DNA from 2 places in the Pontibacillus yanchengensis genome. Region 1 is predicted to be linked to the other one. Evidence: riboswitches for the same ligand, from Rfam matches in the RefSeq annotation. Region 1 holds a riboswitch; the other holds the start of a gene.
What was found. Region 1 has a riboswitch for preQ1 ahead of queC (7-cyano-7-deazaguanine synthase QueC). Riboswitches for the same ligand answer to the same signal wherever they lie in the genome.
Positions count from the first base shown of each region.

Region 2: linked by a shared signal. The riboswitch ahead of queF (preQ(1) synthase) and the one ahead of queC (7-cyano-7-deazaguanine synthase QueC) in region 1 are both predicted to bind preQ1.

Region 1 covers NZ_WMEU01000003.1:525,272-531,784, forward strand. Annotated here, with positions in the region: gene GLW08_RS12395 (vanadium-dependent haloperoxidase) at 72-968, opposite strand; gene GLW08_RS12400 (DUF4097 family beta strand repeat-containing protein) at 1,110-1,961, opposite strand; gene GLW08_RS12405 (HAAS signaling domain-containing protein) at 1,958-2,509, opposite strand; gene GLW08_RS12410 (PadR family transcriptional regulator) at 2,506-2,826, opposite strand; gene GLW08_RS12415 (DUF2187 family protein) at 3,323-3,625, opposite strand; PreQ1 riboswitch class I at 3,885-3,930, shown strand; gene queC (7-cyano-7-deazaguanine synthase QueC) at 4,275-4,943, shown strand; gene queD (6-carboxytetrahydropterin synthase QueD) at 4,949-5,425, shown strand; gene queE (7-carboxy-7-deazaguanine synthase QueE) at 5,418-6,146, shown strand; gene GLW08_RS12435 (YndJ family protein) at 6,277-6,513, opposite strand, start outside.
Region 2 covers NZ_WMEU01000004.1:13,093-19,605, forward strand. Annotated here, with positions in the region: gene acsA (acetate--CoA ligase) at 1-1,580, opposite strand, end outside; gene aldA (aldehyde dehydrogenase) at 1,894-3,342, opposite strand; PreQ1 riboswitch class I at 3,514-3,558, shown strand; gene queF (preQ(1) synthase) at 3,630-4,127, shown strand; gene GLW08_RS12730 (queuosine precursor transporter) at 4,178-4,822, shown strand; gene GLW08_RS12735 (hypothetical protein) at 4,974-5,576, shown strand; tRNA gene GLW08_RS12740 (tRNA-Arg) at 5,655-5,727, opposite strand; gene GLW08_RS12745 (deoxynucleoside kinase) at 5,963-6,513, shown strand, end outside.

The sequences.
Region 1 (6,513 bases):
TTATCCTAAAGCAAACTTTCTATAGTGCGCTAGATAATAAAGAAGGAGCAGTCTAAGAGGGACTGCTCTTATTAAAAAAATAATTTTGGTTTAGGCGAGGTGTTGTTCTGTTTCTTATAAGAGGTAGATTGATTCTCTACTAATGAATCACAGGAGGTATTAAAATCATAAGGAATTGCTTGCTCATAAGGTGGGGGAAGAAGTTTGGCATTTCTGTTCTCACGATAATGAATGTCCACAGGATTACCTTCTGAGTTGTATTCTTGCTGGAGTTGCTTTACAACGATGTGGCCAATTTGTCTTCCTAGCTTTAATCCTTCATCATTATCGATTGGAAAGTGTACCCCTGCATATAATCTTGATTTTGCGCACTCTTCTGCCAGATCATGGAGACGACGTTTTTCTGCAGGAAAGAAGTAGCTTAGGATTACTTCAGCAGTGCCTGCCACCGCAGCATGCCCCGATGGATAGGAAGGGTGTCTAGGTGTGCATATAACTGTAACGAGATCATCATCCAATTGATTAGGTCGTGCCACAAGCCACTTAAATTTTAAATACCACGCTACCACAAAAGAATCATTGATTCCGGCTTGTAAGGCGGCTAAAATTCTCCCAGCCCGCGGAGCCTCTACACCATAGGTATCAATAAGGATGTCTGCAATTGGTGTCCACTGTTTCGTAGCAGGACCTCTTGACCAATAATAAGCGATTTCTTTTTCCCTTGGTGTTAGGTGAGCTAACGTTCGTTTTACCTTGCTTAATTGAGTATCCCAGTTAATGGTGTTGGGATGACGGACATCTAATAGGATTGGTTTACCACTTGGGGTTGAGAAACCACCATCCTCGTTATGCTCTATATAATAGGTGCTCCACGATCCAGAGTAAGGTGTTTCTGGATTACGAGGTGGGTGATCTTCGCCAGCATATGGTAATTCTGTCCACAACTCATAATCATATTTCTTGGCCATTTTTATCACCTTTTCCACAGTTTACTTATTATTACTATATGGATGTAGGAGAAAAGTGTATAGACCAGTATCCTATATTCAACTAAAAAGGGGGGAGAAAGAGAAAGAACCTAGGTAATAGGCTCTTAATAATAGGTATAGTTAATTTGTCAGGTTGAATGTGAGATCGCCAGAACTTGTTCGGATGGTCACATCTGGGTTACCAGAACCGATTGTTGCTTGAATGTTGGATCGATCTAATGAATCGTATTTAAGTGGGAAGTTAATATCTGCTTCACCAGAAGAACTGCTATAATTCAGCTTCATGTTCGTTGGTTCAGATGCTATATCAATCTCCACATCCCCACTAGAAGAGGATATATCTAAAGGGTGTTTGATAGCTTTAAGATGTAAATTGGTGTCGCCAGAGCTCGTTTTCACTCTCATTTCCCCGGTAATATCTTCACCATCAACAGAACCTGAGCTTGTGTTAACGGTGATTAGATTGCTTTCCACATTATTTAATTGAACATCGCCAGAGGCTAGGTCGAACTCAATCTGTTCACTTTGGAAGGATTTTAATGTAATGTCGCTACTGGCACCATTCACATTTAAGGATTTAATGGTTTGGCTAGGGATCATAACATCAATTTGTTGATTCACATAAGTGAAACCAATTGAAAATGTTCGTTTGTTATGAATGTGAATATCTAAGGTGTCTTGGGAGAGGTCTGTTTGTAAGGAGCGATTTTCTAAGGAGTTTTTATCTGCTTTCCCATAATAGCGTACCGTAATTTCATCAGTATCAGATGGGAGTATGTTTACATCTGATGAGGCAACATCAACGTTGATATGTTTAATGTTATCTTTTTCGAATACTTTTTCATCTTCAAATGGTAGTCGTTCGCCAAACATGGAGGAAAAGCTAAGTCCATTTCCTTGCACTGTCGTTAACATCAAACCTCCAATGCCTATCATAAAAATAATCAAACCACCTAAGAAGAGTTTTTTCATGCGTAATTTCCTCCTTTCACAATGTTAACGTTCCATTTCACATATTTAATGAATAAGTAATAGAGCAAGCTGCCTAATTTGGCTAAACCGATGGTCAGCATAATACCAAGACCAGTTAGAATCATGCTTGAAAAGAGTTGTAATAGTTGTACACCTGATGAGGAGGATACAAAAAATACCCCAATTGCTCCTACGTAAAGACTAACCACAGCTGTCCACAAACTAATGTAGATACCCAATAAAGCAATCGCAGGTCCTAAAACGATAATCAAATTAAAGAGTCCAAGACTCATAGTTGATAAGATAGCGTGGCTAAGATTCGTAATAGATTTATTCGTTTCTGCGTTCTCAATACGGGATTGCACGTAGACTTCCTTGGCAATATCTCTTGGATGACCTAGGTCTTTGGCAATGTCACTTGCTTCTCTTCCCTCGAGCATCCCCATTTCAAAATGCTCTTGGTAATCCGCTAGCACCTCTTGCTTTTCTTGGTCGGATAATTGATGTAAATGTTTTTCTAAATGCTTAAGATATTCGGTATGTGTCAAGATTCATACACCTCCTTAATTAAGTGGTTCACGCTTTCCTGGAAGATATTCCAGTCATGAATCAACGACTCCATGTATCGTTCGCCTTCATCGGTTAAGCGATAGTATTTTCTAGGAGGACCTTCTGTGGATTTAGCCATATATGTTTGTAAATAGTCTTCCTTTGTAAGTCTACGTAATAAAGGGTAGAGGCTTCCTTCTGCTATGGCTATTTTTTCAGTTAAGTTTTGGGCAAGCTCGTAACCATATTGATCCTTTTGCTTCACAATGACTAAAACACAAAGTTCTAAGATGCCTTTCTTAAATTGTGGATTCATTTCTACACCTCGATGTCCATCAGTACTGATTAATGTTTAATAGTGGAGTAAAAAAATATGTATGTGCAGCTACTTCATTATTATATTATCATTCGGTATTAAACATTACAAGATAGTGAGGAAGTATTCTGGTTATAAAAAAATCAATCGTTAACGACGTTTGTGCTACTGTTTTTATTAAAAATAAGAAAAAGACTTGGACTAAGGGTGCCCAAGTCTTTTTCTTGTTGTCTAGGAAATTATAAAATTCAATGCTTGTGTATAACTAAAAAAGTGAAGTGGCCACGTCCAGCTCCAGCGCCCAGCGACTAGCAAACTTCCTGCACCTCCTTACGATAAGTCAACATCGGATCGCTATCGCTCTCCGTGTTTCCTTTCGGCCCACACGACGTGGGTTGGTTCGATGTTGCTGCGTGAGGCAGCGTTCTTAATCGAACTTCCTCATAATTAGGACAGTTTGTACGTCGCTAACCGGGCGCTTGCGCTTTTGTTCTATTTATTGATTTCCACGTTCTTTAATTGTGTAATTGCCATGACCTACAACTGTTTTTTCGTGTTCAATGCCTAGGTCTTTGAAGTTTTCCATGATAGTCATATCCACTACAACGGAATTTTCAAGTTTAGCTGATGTTACAATGCCATCAACTTCTTTACCATCCTTTAGGAAAGAAACGACGTCACCAACGGTAGCTTTATTTTCTTCGCTAACCTTTGGTTCTTCGCCTTCATTTTCCTCTTTTTTTACAAAAGCTGCATCAATGATATTATCTTTATTCATGTTTTCGTTTTCTTCGGACATGTGAAGATTCCCCTTCCTATTTTGCAATTATTACGATATGAGCATCAAAGATTCCTATCTAGGGTTCCTTACTACAATACCCTTTTCTCTATGCATCATTCATCCTAATACAATAGGTTAACACGAAATCAATTTTAATTGAAATAAACGACTCGAATTAAGAAAATTTTTAAAATATACAGGAAGAAAAAAGATAATGAGTATGAACTCAATTTATGGTATGATACAGTACATAATCAAATAAAAGTCTACGCAAAGCGTAGGAGAGGTTCTAGCTCACACCCTCTATAAAAAACTAAGGATATGACACTGTACCGTTCCTTAGGTATAGTTTTTTTATTCAGTAAAGAAAGTATAAGTATCACTTATATGTCAAGCTCTAGCGCCCAGCGACTAGCAAACTTCTGACTCCTCCTTACGATAAGTTAACATCAGATCGGTATCACTCTCCGTGTTTCCTTTATCTCATACGGGATTAGTTGAAGTTCGATTAAAACCGCTACATCACGTAGCAACATCGAACCAACCCACGTCCCTGTGGGCAGCAGTTAGTACGTCGCTAAACGGGTGCTTGCGCCTTTCTTTATTACTATAAATAGTTTTGGGTGGATAGAATTCTCTTTTTCAATTATGAAAGGGGAATTTTTTTATGCAGAAAAACAATAAAGCCATTGTTGTGTTTAGTGGAGGTCAGGATAGTACAACGTGTCTGTTCTGGGCCATGAAACACTTTGATGAGGTGGAAGCGGTAACGTTTCATTACAACCAACGCCATTCAGAAGAAATAGAAGTGGCGAAAGAAATAGTTGAGGACTTAAACATTAAGCATACAAATTTAGATATGTCTTTATTAAGTCAATTAGCCCCGAATGCTCTAACAAGAGATGATATTGAAGTAAATGACGGGGAAGATGGTGGATTGCCATCTACGTTTGTCCCGGGGCGTAATCTTTTATTCTTATCATTTGCAACTATTTTAGGTTATCAAATCGATGCTAAACATATTATCACAGGCGTCTGCGAGACGGATTTTAGTGGTTATCCAGATTGTCGTGATATGTTCGTCAAATCGTTGAATGTAACATTAAATTTATCAATGGATTCTGAATTTGTGATTCACACCCCTCTAATGTGGCTAGATAAAGCACAAACCTGGGAACTTGCGGATGACTTAGGGGCATTTTCCTATGTAAGGGAAAAAACACTAACTTGTTATCATGGCATTCGTGGTGATGGATGTGGAGAGTGCCCATCTTGTATGTTAAGAAAAAATGGGCTGAACACGTATTTAGCACAACGAGAAGGAGCGAATTCATAATGGCAATGGATCAATATGGTTTCCGCATTGTAGAAGATTTGCAAAAGATCGATAAGGATATTGAACGGTCTCAGCTAAAATACCACAATAAGCGAGTAATGGTGAGCAAAGAGTTTACCTTTGATGCAGCACACCACCTTCATTTGTACGATGGTAAGTGTAAGAACCTACATGGCCACACCTATACGGTAGTATTTGGCATCAGTGGGTTTGTAAATGAGATTGGGATTGTGATGGATTTTGGAGATATTAAACAAATTTGGAAAGAACAAATCGAGATACATCTGGATCATAAATATGTAAATGAAACCCTGCCACCTATGAATACAACAGCTGAGAATATGGTGGTCTGGATTTATGAGAAAATGGCAGACGCTCTTACTCATGAAGACTTCCAGGGAACTAGAGTTGAATTTGTGAAACTGTACGAAACGCCAACAAGTTTTGCAGAAGTGAGACGGGAGTGGATGGAAAGTGAATAAGTTTCCTGTTCTTGAAATCTTTGGCCCAACCATCCAAGGAGAAGGGATGGTCGTAGGACGTAAAACGATGTTCGTTCGTACAGCAGGCTGTGATTATAGTTGTTCCTGGTGTGATTCTGCCTTTACCTGGGATGGAAGTGCTAAGGATGAAATTCAAAAACTCACTGCTCCTGAGATTATCAATGCCTTAGATCAACGTGGGGGAGATTATTTTGACCACGTTACGATTTCTGGAGGTAATCCTGCATTACTAAAAAATTTGAATGAGTTGATTGATAGCTTGCATGAAAAAGGCTGTGAAGTAGCTCTAGAAACGCAAGGAAGTAAATGGCAGGCTTGGTTCCTTACAATTGATGATTTAACCATCTCTCCAAAACCACCTAGCTCTAAGATGAGTACAAACTGGGACGTACTGGATAGGATTATCGCTAAGTTAGAAGAAGCTGGACGGACAACGCATACAAGTTTAAAGGTAGTTATTTTTAACGATGAGGATTTAGAATATGCCAAGCAAGTCCACAAACGTTACCCAAATTTAGCATTCTATGTCCAAGTCGGAAATGAAGCATTAGATGAATCTGATGATCAAAACCTTGCCCTTCATCTACTAGACCAGTATGAGTGGTTGATTGATAGAGTCATGCATTCTAGTGACCTAAACCATGTTCGCGTCCTACCTCAGGTACATGCATTACTATGGGGGAATAGACGAGGTGTTTAATACAGATAAGAGCATTAAATGACTGTGGATCATTTAATGCTCTTTTTAGTGTTGTGCATAATAGCTCTCGGAAAGCGCGCTCAGCCAGGCTGAGGCCCCCCCGAACACCTCCTCTTATTCTGAATGACTATTAAACAGTTGAATGGGGAGAATCCTGATACAAATAAATGTAAAGGCCAGAGAACATACATAAGGAAAAGCCAAATGCGTTGACCATGCCGTGAACGAATACCATTAAGGGAATGTTCAGCAGGAATTGGAGACTGCCGATTCCTTCATATCCGTATAAAAAGGCAAAAGTCATAGACACAAATAAGGATAAACAAGCTATCGTAATAAGAATCTTAGAGAGTGCTTTTGGTAATGT
Region 2 (6,513 bases), on a different contig from region 1:
AGACCTTTCTTCACGAATTGACGGATATCTTCTAGAAGTTCTTCAGATTCTTGATACCCTTCGTTTAAGGTGATGAAAGCTTTAATAATTTCACCGCGCTCCGGATCTGGCTTACCAATAACACCAGCCTCAGCAACCGCTTCGTGTTCAATCAATTTACTTTCTACTTCAAATGGTCCAACACGTTCACCAGATGTATTAATAACATCATCTAAACGCCCCTGGAACCAGAAATAACCTTCTTCGTCGTAATAGGCACTGTCTCCAGAAATGTACCAACCGTTCAAGAAATAGCTCTCGAATTTTTCTGGGCGCTCCCAAATTGCTCTCATCATAGAAGGCCATGGAGCTTTAATCGCCAAATTGCCCATTTGGTTTGGAGGAAGTTCATTTCCCTCATTATCAATAATAGAAGCAACAATACCAGGGAATGGTTTGCCCATAGAACCAGGCTTCATTTCCATAGCTGGATAGTTACAAATGAGCTGAGCCCCCGTTTCTGTCATCCACCATGTATCATGAATGCGTAGTTTGAAGGCATCTAGTCCCCAAGCAATAACTTCAGGATTTAGTGGTTCCCCGACACTTGCAATATGGCGAAGCTTGGAAATATCATATGGTTTTACGGCCTCTTCCCCTGCGCTCATTAATTTACGAAACGCTGTCGGTGCAGAATACCAAACCGTTACCCCATGATCCTGTATGGCTTTGTACCAATTTTCTGGGCTAAAACGACCTCCAACGATTACGTTCGTTACACCATTTAACCATGGACCAAAGATTCCATAGCTTGTTCCTGTAACCCAGCCTGGATCAGCAGTACACCAGTACACATCATCTTCCTTTACATCCAGCACCCATTTTGTCGTTTGATAGTGCTGAAGCATAGCATTATGAACATGATATACTCCCTTAGGCTTTCCAGTAGAACCAGAAGTGTAATGAAGTAACATTCCATCCTCTAAATCTACCCATTCTATACCGAAACTTTCACTTGCTTGACTCATTTCTTTATGAAAGTCAATGAAACCCTCTTCATTCGTTTTAGGGTCATCACCGACTAAAACGATTTGTTTTAAATGTGGTAATTCTGAGTAAGGAACACGTTCAAGCAGTTCAGGAGTCGTAATCAGCATCGTTGCTTCACTATCCTCTAGACGGTCTCGAACAGCTTGCTCCATAAATGCCTCAAATAATGGCCCTGCAATTGCACCTACCTTGAGGATACCAAAGAACGCTGAATAGAATTCAGGACTACGTGGCATGAAAAGGAAAACACGATCCCCTTTTTCAATACCATGACTGCTTAATACGTTAGCAAATTGGTTACTTGATTTCTTTAACTGAGAAAATGTTACGTGCTCTTCACGGTCAGGAGCCGAGTAGATTAATGCATCCTGATCTGCCTTATTAGGATTTTCAGCATGACGGTCGACAGCTTCATACGCTATGTTAACCTTTCCTGTCTCAGACCAACTGAATTCCTTTTTCACATCTTCCCAATCAAATTGTTTATAAGCTTCCTGGTAGTCTTTCAGATTAAAATTTCCTTCCTTCACTTCAATACGTTGCATGTTCATTTGATCACCTCATCCCTAAATTGTAAACGATTACACCTTAATGAAAAATTTTTACCACTCCATGCTGTGTGGTAATATGCATGATTAAACGTCAGAACATGTATATTCTGACCCTAGTCCATCCTTTCGTTTAACTCAATGAGGAGTGGCAATAGTGAGTTTTTTATTGAAATATTTAAAAAATTAGGTTAATTAATTCCATTGTAAGGCAGTTTTATACATTTTTAAAGTGATAAGCATAAGAAATAAATGGGTGCCAGACCCCCACCACGTTAACGAACTAATGTAGTGGGGGTCTGGCACCGAAAAAAATTTATTGTTTGGTTGTTTTATATTCCATGTAAACGGTTTGCGTGACAAGGAAGTCTTCCATACCATGCTTGCCATCTGCACCACCTAATCCGGATTTACGAATTCCTTGGTGATATCCTTGGACTGCTTCAAAGTTCTCGCGATTGACGAATGTCTCACCGAATTTCAATTCATTCACAATCCGCATTGCTTCGTTTAAGTCATCTGTATAGACAGAACTTGATAGTCCATAATCGGTATCATTTCCTTTTTCAATCGCTTCATCTAATGTTTGGAATGTTGTGATTGGAATAACCGGTCCAAAAATTTCTTCTTGGATGACATTCATATCCTGCGTCACATTGGTGAGAATGGTAGGCTCAAAGAAATAACCGTTTTGCTTATCTGCACGCTTACCGCCTGTTACTATATTAGCTCCTTCTTGAACTGCCTTGTTAACCATCTCTTCCACTTCTTGAAGTCGATCTTCACTCACAAGTGGACCAACGTCTGCATTATGATTTTGAAGAGGATTATCAATTGTCAGTTGTTCGAACTCTTCTTTCAAGCGTTTGGTTAGTTCATCCTTTAAATCTTCATGGACATATACTCGTTCAGCATTTGTGCAGGCTTGTCCATTATTTGCTAGGCGAGATTGCTTGATACTTTCAATTGCTGTTTCTAAATTAGCATTCTTTGTCACAATGGCAGGAGCTTTACCACCTAACTCAAGATTCACTTTAGTAATGTTTTGGGCAGCTGCTTCCATCACCTTCGTTCCTGCTCCAACACTTCCCGTCATCGTTACCATATGCACTTTTTCATGAGAAGCTAATGCATTTCCAATCGTTCTGCCCGTACCTGTAATGTAGTTGTACACGCCAGCTGGTAAATCCATACTATCAATAATTTTCGTGAATTCAGCTGCCGTATTTGGCGTTTGCTGACTTGGCTTCAATACAATGGAACAACCTGTCACAAGTGAAGTAGCTACCTTACGCGCTAAAATAAACACCGGGAAGTTCCATGGAACAATTCCAGCTACAACACCAATGGGCTTTTTGTAAATCCATATGTTTTCATTCGGTCGATCACTTGGCACAATCTCTCCTTCGATACGACGTGCCCATTCAGACATGTAGCGGAAGTAGTCAATCGCCAAGTCTACCTCGCCACTGGCAAGCTCATAGTCTTTTCCTTGTTCTTGTTGCAATAATTCTATGAATGTATCTCTTTTTTCCTCAATCTTATCCCCCATTGCACGAACCGCTTCACCACGTTTAATGGCTGGCGTTTGCTCCCATTCCTTTTGTGCATGATAGGCCGCTTCCACAGCGCGATTCACATCTTCCTCCGTACCTTTTGGTGTACGAGAAATCACTTCTTCCGTTGAAGGGTTTACGATATCTAGTAATTCATTACCGGTTGATTGAACATATTCTCCGTTTATATATAATTGATGTGTTTCCATTGTTGTACCTCCCAAAAATAAGGATTTTATGTTTGGGGTGTTCCTTCTTCTTTCTTAACGTAAACATATGGATAGGCAACTAGCTCGATGGAATTGACACGCATGACATGTAGGTCTATACTGTATAAGGTGAATTAGGAAACATGTAATAGAATACCAATTCCGTAAAAAACGGGAGAGGTTCTAGCTCAACCCTCTATAAAAAACTAAGGGATACGTATGCACAAGTCATCTCCTTTAGGGGGTGACTTTTTTTATTGCGTTTGAGGATAAAAGGAGGAATAAGAATGGCAGGAAGAAAAGATGAAGACCTAACGGATGTAACACTTCTTGGGAATCAAGGCACCACATATAGCTTTGATTATAACCCAGATGTTCTCGAAACATTTGATAACCAGCACCCAAATCGTGATTACTTTGTGAAATTCAACTGTCCAGAATTTACGACGCTATGCCCAAAAACAGGACAACCTGATTTTGCAACCCTATATATTAGCTACATTCCAGATATCAAAATGGTGGAAAGCAAATCACTCAAATTATATTTATTTAGCTTCCGCAACCATGGTGGCTTTCATGAAGATGCCGTGAACGTCATTATGAATGATCTGATTGAATTAATGGACCCACGCTACATTGAAGTATGGGGCAAATTCACACCACGTGGTGGTATTTCCATTGATCCGTATTGTAATTACGGAAAACCAGACACGAAATTTGAACGTATGGCTGAAAATCGTTTAATGAATCATGATATGTATCCAGAAACAATTGATAACCGTTAAGAGGGTGTCGATCTGAACCATCTCCTCACCATAAGGAGGAAACGTACCAAATGTTAATGTATTTAAATGCCTTATTTGTTGGTTTACTGATTTTATCGAACATTTTAGGTGTGAAATTATTTAGTGTGGGAGGCTTTGTGCTTCCTGCAGCCGTTATTGTTTATGTTGTAACGTACCTTATAACAGACGTGATTGGCGAAGTTTATGGCAAAGAGGCAGCTAGTAAAACCGTAAAAGCTGGGTTTGTAACCCAGGTTATTGCTATGCTATTTATTTTAGTTGCGATTGCTCTGCCATCAGCTCCATTTTTTGAACAACAAGCAGAATTTCAATCCATTTTAGGTGGGAGTTTTCGTGTGATGCTGGCGAGCCTAGCATCTTATCTTGTAAGTCAACACACCGACGTAGCAATTTTTCATAAATTAAAACAAAAGCATGGAACCAATAAACTATGGCTTCGTAATAATGTATCCACCATGACTAGTCAACTTCTAGATACAGTCGTATTTATTTCCATCGCATTTTACGGAACGATTCCAATGTCAGCATTGCTTGCGATGATTGGAACTCAATATGCGTTTAAATGGATGGTAGCCATTATCGATACACCAATCGCATATGCCCTAGTGAAATGGGGACGAAAAGAACAAATCAACTCTACTACCATGCAACCGGAAGCCAACTCCTTTTCGTAGGAGTTGGTTTTTTGTTTAAGTAAAGATGTATAAGTTCTGGCTCTTACTTGCCCAGATTTAGAGACTTCATTATTTATTTATGTAAATATTTTGAAACTTTTTCCCACGGTGACTCGTATGGATATGAAAGTGTCGATGATGGAGGTTTGTAATGAAAGAAATGATTGGGAATGATACGAGAAAACCGATGAAAATTATGTTCATTGTGATGGTGTTTATTAGTAGCTTCATCCTACCTTTTGTATTCATTATTATATTTCAGGACATCCTTTTCTTTTCCGAATCACAATGGTTTTTTAATGCACCATTCCTTTCTTATGTACTTTTGATTGGAGGGATGATGTTACTTGCCATTTTGTTATCCGTCGATGAGTTTATAAAGTCTAAAAGAAATGATCGGGATCTTAAAACAGGACCATGGATGGTATTTCTTTCCGTCGCACTGTCCTCCCTTTGCTTTGTACTTGGAATTTTTCATTATTACTATTTCGATGACGAAGGATTGCATTTTAATCAAGTAACTTCTCTCCAAGAACTAGACGTGCAATGGAACGAAATAGATGAAGTGATCCAAGTGACTACAAGGGAAAATAATATGGAAGTCTACAAAGAGCATATATTCATAACAAAAGATGGCTTACAATTGATCATCCCACATAATTATGACTTCATGATGAACAGGAAAAAAATCATTACCCTCGCGGAAAACAATGGTGCTAGGATATCGGAGCAGTTTGTGGAGCCAAGCTCTTGAATAAAATTTCAATTGAATTAAAAAAGGAACTTCCTGAAATGGAAGTTCCTTTTTTAATTTAAGAAAACTTTATTTGAACGGCCCCGGCAGGATTCGAACCTGCGACACAAGGTTTAGGAAACCTATGCTCTATCCCCTGAGCTACGGGGCCAAGATGGAAAAACGTGTGTATTTATAGTATTAAAAAATAGTTGATTTGGCAAGCCTAAAAGTCCGGGATACTGGGATTTTCACACGAATAGTTATACATGATAGGAAACATTTCTCTACAAATCGAAACAATTTTCGAGTTCTAATCCTGTTACTTCGTAGGTTCTATTATGATAAAATATAATTTGTCTGTCAGAACGTATAGTATTTTGACTGTTTGTGAAGGAGGAGGAGAAATGGGACAAACGCCTTTTATCGCAGTAGAAGGACCTATTGGTGTAGGAAAAACATCCCTAGCGAAAAAACTTGCCTCCCAATTTCAATATACCTTATTAAAAGAAATCGTGGAGGAGAACCCGTTTCTCGGTAAGTTTTATGATGATATTGAAGAGTGGAGTTTTCAAACGGAAATGTTTTTCCTTTGCAATCGATACAAGCAGCTTGAGGATATCGAGAATAAATATTTAGCCAATCACCAGGCTGTTGTTTCTGATTATCATATTTCGAAAAACTTAATTTTTGCTGAACGTACCTTAAAGCAGCATCAATTTAATAAGTACGTCCAAATTTATGATATTTTGACAAACGACATGCCTCGTCCAAATATGATTATTTATTTACATGCCAGCTTGGACACACTACTTGATCGTATTCGTATGCGCGGTCGAGAAGTCGAGCAAAATATTCAAGAGAGCTACCTAAAACAACTTGCTGAAGACTATGAATTGTTTATGGAGAAATTTGAGCGTGAGCATCCAGATGTTCCTGTTATTCGATTTAACGGAGA